2 linked regions of the Actinoalloteichus hymeniacidonis genome follow. The protein of the gene in region 1 interacts with the protein of each later gene in a pairwise test. Links are inferred from orthologs where the notes say so. Each region holds a gene or a part of one and is shown in the gene's direction. Other genes may lie near its edges.

Region 1 (3,300 bases):
CGCAGCGGACATCGCAGCGGAACCCACCACAGACATCCCCTCGACCGAGGGACAACCCGCCGCCGAGCCCGACAGCGGCGATGAGCCAGAAAACGAAAGGAATGGGGGAGGACAACAGTGACCGCAGCAACCGGGTCGACATTAGAGATCGACCGGCTGAACAAGCGCTACGGCGACATCGTCGCGCTGAACAACATGACCTTCGACGTACGAGCAGGCGAGCTCTTCGGCTTCGTGGGCAGCAACGGCGCGGGCAAGACCACGACCATGCGCATCGCGATGGGGGTGCTGGCAACCGATTCCGGTGAGGTGCGCTGGCAGGGCAAGCCGGTGGACTTCGACACCCGTCGCAGCATCGGATACATGCCCTCCGAACGTGGGCTCTATCCCAAGATGAAGGTCTTGGAACAGCTGGTCTACCTCGGCGAGCTGCGCGGCATGCCCGCCTCGGCGGCCAAGAAGGCGGCCAACGAGTGGACCGAGCGGCTGGGCCTCGAAGGCAGGCGCAAGGACGAGGTCCAGAAGCTCAGCCTGGGTAATCAGCAGCGCGTGCAGCTCGCGGCGGCGCTGGTGCACGATCCCGAGGTGTTGATCCTGGACGAGCCGTTCTCCGGGCTCGACCCGATGGCCGTCGACGTGATGAGCTCGGTGCTTCGGGAGAAGGCCGCGGCGGGAGCCCCGGTGATCTTCTCCAGCCACCAGCTCGAACTGGTCGAGCGGTTCTGCGACCGCGTCGGAATCATCCGGGCAGGCGAGATGGTCGCCTGCGGCACCGTCGACGAACTGCGTGGCGAGGCCAACCTGCGGATTCAGGTCGACGCCCCGGCCGCCCGACCGGGTTGGTCCGACGCCGTGCCCGGCGCCCGGGTGGTCGAGCACAACGGCAGCGTCTACGTCCTCGAACTCGACACCGGAGCCGACGACCAGCAGCTGCTCGCCGCCGCGATGGCCACCGGACCGGTGCACGAGTTCTCCCCGCACCGACCTGCCCTCACCGAGCTCTTCCGCAACGTCGTCAGTCAGGAGGTGGCGCAGTGAGCACCCCCGGCGCGCCAAGAAAGCGGGCGATGAGCCCCACCAAGGCGATCCTGCTGGTCGCCAAGCGGGAGATCGACACCAGGCTCAAGTCGAAGTCGTTCGTCTGGGGCACGCTGGGCATCCTCGCCGCCATCGCCCTCTACATCGGCATGATGACCTTCATCGGCGGCCGGGAGGGCAACACCTCCGTGGCCCTGACCGGCGACATGACCACCGTCTCGGCGGAGTTGTCGGCCTCGGCCGAGGCGCTCGGCGAGGAACTGGACATCCGCGAGGCATCGGACCCGGCGGCCGCCGAGCAGCAGATCCGCGACGGCGAACTCGATGTGCTGGTCGGCGGGACGCCCGCCGCGCCTGAGGTCACGGTGCAGACCAGCCTCGATGGCACCGTCGAGGTCCTGTTGTCCGGGATCGCCCAGCAGGCGGCGCTCAACACCGCGCTCACCGAAGGCGGACTGGACCCGGCACAGGTTCAGCAGGACGTCGCGGCCGCCGCGACCCTGCAGATCGACAATCTCGAGGAGTCCGACCCGCTCGAGGCCGAGCAGCTGTTCATCGGCATCGCCACCTGCTTCCTGCTGTACATGTCGATGATGATGTACGGCTCCTACGTGGCGACCGGTGTCGTCGAGGAGAAGTCCAGCCGCGTCGTCGAGCTGCTGCTCTCCACGATCCGGCCCTACCAGTTGATGCTCGGCAAGGTCCTGGGCATCGGACTGGTCGGATTGGTCCAACTGCTCACCATCGCGGTGATCGGGGTGGGCGGCGCCGTCGCCGCCGGGCTGCTGACCGTGCCGACGGCGGCCTTCAGCGCCGCGCTCTCCGGACTGCTCTGGTACCTGCTCGGGTTCTTCCTGCTGGCCACCCTGGCTGCGGCCTCCGGTGCGCTGGTCTCCCGGCAGGAGGATGTGCAGTCGGTGATCTCGCCGATGATGATGCTGGTGCTGATCCCGTTCGTGCTGACCTTCACCCTGCTGGTCGGTGACCCGGAGAACGAGACCGCCGAATGGCTGTCCATGGTGCCGTTCTTCTCGCCGTTCATGATGCCGGTCCGGGCGGCGGCCTCCGGGGTGCCGATCTGGCAGCTGGGCACGGCCATCGTGCTGAGCCTCGCGGCGGCGGCGGCCCTGCTGTGGCTGGGTTCGCGCATCTACGCGAACGCCATCCTGCGCACCGGTAGCCGGGTGAAGCTCAAGGACGCGTTCGGCAAGGGCTGATCACCGCGTCGATCGATCCGATGGCCGCGTCCCGACTCGGGGCGCGGCCATCTCGGCGTACTGCGGCGCTCGGCGTACTGCGGCGCTACGGGGCCTCGGCGCTCAACGCCCGGTGATCCGGCCGAAGCGGCGGAGCGCCTCCTGCCGTTCCTCGCCGTGGTCGACCATCGGCTCCGGATAACCGGCGGGCATCGAATCCAGCTTCCACGGTTCGTGCACCGCGCGGCCGGATACCGACCGCAGCTCGGCGACGTGACGACGCACGTACTGCCCGTCGGGATCGAAGCGTCGCCCCTGGGTGACCGGGTTGAACACCCGGAAGTACGGGGCCGCGTCGGTGCCGCTACCCGCGACCCACTGCCAATTGTGCTGGTTGGAGGCGAGGTCGCCGTCGACCAGCGACTGCATGAAGTGCCGGGCGCCCCACCACCATGGCAGGTGCAGATCCTTGATCAGGAAGCTGGCCACCACCAGCCGCGCTCGATTGTGCAGCCAGGCCTCGGCGGCGAGCTGTCGCATCCCGGCGTCGACGAAGGGAAAGCCGGTGGTCCCGGCGCGCCAACGATCGAAGCGTTTCCAGGCGTCCGCACCGAGGTCGTACTCGATGTCGTCGAACCTGCGGTCGAGATTGCGCCGCGCGGACTCGGGTCGATGCCACAGCACATCGGCGAGGAACTCCCGCCAGGCCAGTTCGCGGCGGAACGCCGCCGCGCCATCACCCCGCTTCCTGTGCAGATCCGCGAGCAGCGTGCGCGGATGCACGCAGCCCCAATGCAGGTAGGCCGAGAGCCTGCTGGTGCCGTCGAGCGCGGGCCGGTCGCGGTCCGAGGCGTAGTCGGCCAGGGGACCCGCCCGGAACTCCTTCCAGCGGCCCAGGGCGGCGCGTTCACCCGCCTCGGGCAACTGCGGGCCGTCGTCCTCGGTGTCCAGCTCGGTATCGAGTTCGGCGAGATCGACGGTCTTCGTCGCATCGATCCGCAGTTTGGCGGGTTCGACCCACTTCGGTGCATCCCGCTCGCTCGGGGCCGGTCCGGGCTTGTCGAGC
Region 2 (3,935 bases), 1.7 Mb from region 1 along the record:
GTGAGCAGATCGGCAGGGCTGCCGATATTCAGCGGCCGGGTCAGCGTGGAATCCGCGGGCGTGCGGTCCGCAGCGGCCCGCATGGCGCGTGCGCCCCGTTCCAAGGCATGCAGCTCATCGACCGAGAGCTGAGCCAGCAGCGCACGCCGATGCTCACGGCCAGCAACCGCAATGTCGTCCAACAGGGTGATGCCAGCCGGGGTGAGTGAGGACAGCCGGATCCGACGGTCTCGCAAGTCGGGCACCCGGTTGACCAAGCCCCGGTCGAGGAGCCGATCGATCAAACCGGTGACGGTGGCGAGGCTCACTCCGAGCTGATCGGCGAGGGCATGACCGGAGAGCCCGCCGTCGACGGCGAGGCAGAGCAACACCCGAAACTGCTGCATGGTCAGGCCGCTGTCCAGCAACGGATGCGATCTGATGCGCACCGCGCCGCGCATCAGCGCCTCTTCGTGCCGCTGGATGGTCTCGCTCAATCGGTGCCGCTCTTCGTCGATCCGCACCGGAGGATCCTCCCTTACCGACCCCGTTCTCAACGATCTCTCAGCTTCTCGGCAATACTCTGTGTGAAGCTAACAATTCACCCATTCACCTCCTGATCATCACTCGACCAGAGGATCCACCCGTGACCTGGCTTGCTCGACTCAGCCTGGCTAACCGTGCACTGGTAGCACTCGTCTCGGTGCTCATCCTGGGCTTCGGTGCCTTCGCTACCACCTCACTCAGACAAGAGCTCATTCCCTCGATGGAGATCCCGGTGGCCGCCGTGGTCGCCCCCTATCCCGGCGCCGCAGCGCAGGTGGTGGAGGACCAGGTCACCGAGCCGTTGGAGACGGCGGCCACCGGGGTGCGCGGGGTGGAAGGCACCTCCGCCACCAGCAGCGGCGGGATGTCGGTGATCACGGTCGAACTCGAGTTCGGCACGAATCTGAGCACCGCCGAGCAGGACCTCCAGCAGGCGGTGAACCGGGTCTCGGCGGCCCTGCCGGAGGAGGTCTCGCCGACGGTCATGACCGGCAGCGTCGACGATCTGCCGGTACTGCAGCTCTCCGCCGCCTCGGAGGAGGACGAGGCGGAGACGGCCCGTCTGCTGCGGGACGAGGTGGTGCCGATGATCGAGGAGGTCGGGGGCGTCCGCGAGGTCAGCCTGACCGGCATCGCCGAGAACGCCGTCACCATCGATCTCGACCAGGCCGCGCTCGCAGGCGCGAACATCCAGCTGCCCGCCGTGCTCCAGGCGCTGCAGGCCGCCGGGGCGAGTGTGCCCGCCGGAACGATCGACGAGAACGACAACACACTGTCGGTGTCGGTGGGTGGCCCGGCCGATTCGGTCGAGGACCTCCGGGAGATCCGGATCTCCTCGGACAGTGGATCCGTCCGGCTCGCCGATGTCGCCGAGGTGACCAGCGAGCCCGAGGAGCCGACCGGCTACTCGCGCACCGACGGCGTGCCCAGCATCGGGATCGGCGTGACCAAGACCCCGGTAGGCAACACCGTGGAGATCTCTGAAGAGGTCCGGGAACTGTTGCCCGAGATCGAGCGGCTGCTCGGCGATGCGGGTCAGGTCACGATCGTCTTCGATCAGGCGCCGTTCATCGAGCAGTCGATCCACGATCTGACCGTCGAAGGCGCACTCGGTCTGGTCTTCGCCATCGTGATCATCCTGCTCTTCCTGCTCTCGATTCGGTCGACGCTGGTCACCGCCGTGTCGATTCCGCTGTCGGTGCTCATCGCGCTGATCAGCCTCTACGCCGCCGACTACTCGCTGAACATCCTGACCCTCGGTGCGCTTACCGCCGCCGTCGGGCGGGTGGTGGACGACTCGATCGTCGTCATCGAGAACATCAAGCGACATCTGGGCTACGGCGAGCGCAAACGCCAGGCGATCATCACCGCCGTGCGCGAGGTGGCGGGCGCCATCACCGCCTCCACCATCACCACCGTCGCGGTGTTCCTGCCGATCGCGCTGGTCGGCGGCCAGGTCGGCGAGCTGTTCCGCCCCTTCGCCGTCACCGTCGCCGTCGCGCTGGTCGCCTCGCTGCTCGTCTCGTTGACCATCGTCCCGGTCCTGGCGTACTGGTTCCTCAAGGACCGCAAGGAGAACGGCGAGGGCGCCCCGGACGAGGCCGCCATCCGCGAGAAGGAGGAGCGCGGGCCGCTGCAGCGCACCTATCTCCCGGTACTGCGTGGTTCGCTGGCGCACCCGGTGATCACCATCGTGATCGCCGTCGCCCTGCTCGGCGGCACCCTCGCGCTGGTCCCCCAGTTGCAGACCAACTTCCTCGGCGACAGCGGCCAGAACACCCTGTCGGTCAGCCAGGAACTGCCGCCCGGCTCCAGCTTGGAGACCGCGGATGAGGCCGCCCGCGAGGTCGAGGAGGTGCTCGCCGACGTCGACGCCGTGGAGAGCTACCAGTCCTCGATCGGGGCTCAGGGCGGGATCGCCGCCTCGTTCGGGATGGGCGGTTCGGGAGCGACGACGTTCTCGGTGACCACCGACGAGGACGCCGACCAGAGCGCCGTGCAGACCGAACTGCGTGATCGGCTCGCCGAGCTGACCGATGCCGGCGAGATCACCGTCTCGGCAGGCGGCATGGGCTTCGGCGGGACCAGCGGTCTCGAGGTGATCGTCAGCGGCGACGATCAAGAGGACTTGGCGGACACCGCTACCCAGGTCACCGATCTGCTCAACGACACGCCGGGAACCACCGATGTCAGCAACAACCTCTCCGTCGAGGAGCCCTCGGTGGCGGTCACGGTGGATCGGGAGGCGGCAGCCGCCATCGGTCTGGACGAGCAGACCGTGGGACAGCTGGTGTCCGGCGCGCTGCGCGGCACCCCGGCAGGCACCCTGACCATCGACGGCACCCGCCAGGACATCGTGGTCCGCAGCGGCGAGGCACCCGCCGACCTCGAAGCGCTTCGGACGTTCCCGCTGGGTGCGGGGCCGCAGGGCCCGATCACCCTCGCCGACATCGCGACCGTGGAGGAGGTCTCCGAGGCCACCACGATCACCAGGCAGGACGGCCAACGCAGCGCCACGGTCAGCGCAGGCTTGGACGCCGAGGACCTGGGCAGCGTCAACTCCGAGCTGCAGAGTCGGATCGACGCACTGGATGTCCCGCCCGGCATCGATATCACCATCGGCGGCGTCAGCGCGGATCAGGACGAGGCCTTCGCCGATCTGGGTGTGGCGCTGCTGCTGGCCATCGCGATCGTCTACGTGGTGATGGTGGCAACCTTCCGCAGCCTGCTGCAACCGCTGCTGCTGTTGGTCTCCATCCCCTTCGCGGCGACCGGTGCCCTGGGCCTGCTGGTGATCACCGGTACGCCGCTCGGTGTTCCCTCGCTGATCGGCATGTTGATGCTCATCGGCATCGTGGTCACCAACGCCATCGTGCTGATCGACCTGGTCAACCAGGTACGCAGGACCGGTAAGTCCATCAGGGAGTCGATCATCGAGGGCTCCCGGCAGCGACTGCGCCCGATCCTGATGACGGCGTTGGCGACGATCTGTGCGCTGGTACCGATGTCGCTGGGCATCACCGGTGGCGGCGTGTTCATCTCGCAGCCGTTGGCGATCGTGGTGATCGGCGGACTGTTCTCGTCGACGCTGCTCACCCTCGTGCTGGTGCCGGTGCTGTACTCGCTGACCGAGCGGGCTCGCGCCGCACTCAGCCGCAGGTCCGCCGAGGACGAGGAACCGGCCGAGGCCGGCACGACGACCGGCTGAGCCGCACCTGGGCGCCGGTCGAACGACGACGGGCGGGTGGTCCTCGCGGACCGCCCGCCCGTCGTCATTTCGCATTCGCCCGTCCCGCTGATCATCGAGCGCTAGGCTTTAACCCGTTCGAGGGGAATCGCCGAATCGGCCATGCGCAGCCGGCGCGGCGCCCCAGCGGAGGTCTCGGCGGACTCGCGGGGGCGGTCCGAGG

Evidence for each region.
Region 2: the proteins of BKA25_RS02140 (region 1) and BKA25_RS09555 interact in binary tests that used the Bacillus subtilis proteins (3 or more experiments, as listed by UniProt). The link is inferred for Actinoalloteichus hymeniacidonis from one-to-one orthologs.

Annotation. Positions count from the first base shown.
Region 1 is NZ_JACHIS010000001.1:459,714-463,013, reverse strand. Bases 156-3,144 are described here. They hold BKA25_RS02140 (ABC transporter permease), read left to right. Parts: upstream 156-1,034; coding sequence 1,035-2,255; downstream 2,256-3,144. Other genes in these bases: BKA25_RS02135 (cryptochrome/photolyase family protein), read right to left, coding at 2,358-3,144; BKA25_RS02145 (ABC transporter ATP-binding protein), read left to right, coding at 196-1,038. Also shown: BKA25_RS02150 (hypothetical protein), read left to right, coding at 1-121; more of BKA25_RS02135, read right to left, coding at 3,145-3,300.
Region 2 is NZ_JACHIS010000001.1:2,147,515-2,151,449, reverse strand. What follows is about bases 310-3,933. They hold BKA25_RS09555 (efflux RND transporter permease subunit), read left to right. Parts: upstream 310-625; coding sequence 626-3,733; downstream 3,734-3,933. Other genes in these bases: BKA25_RS09560 (MarR family transcriptional regulator), read right to left, coding at 310-503. Also shown: more of BKA25_RS09560, read right to left, coding at 1-309. UniProt on the Bacillus subtilis protein: Required for self-resistance to surfactin, an antimicrobial lipopeptide surfactant produced by B.subtilis. Also required for swarming motility.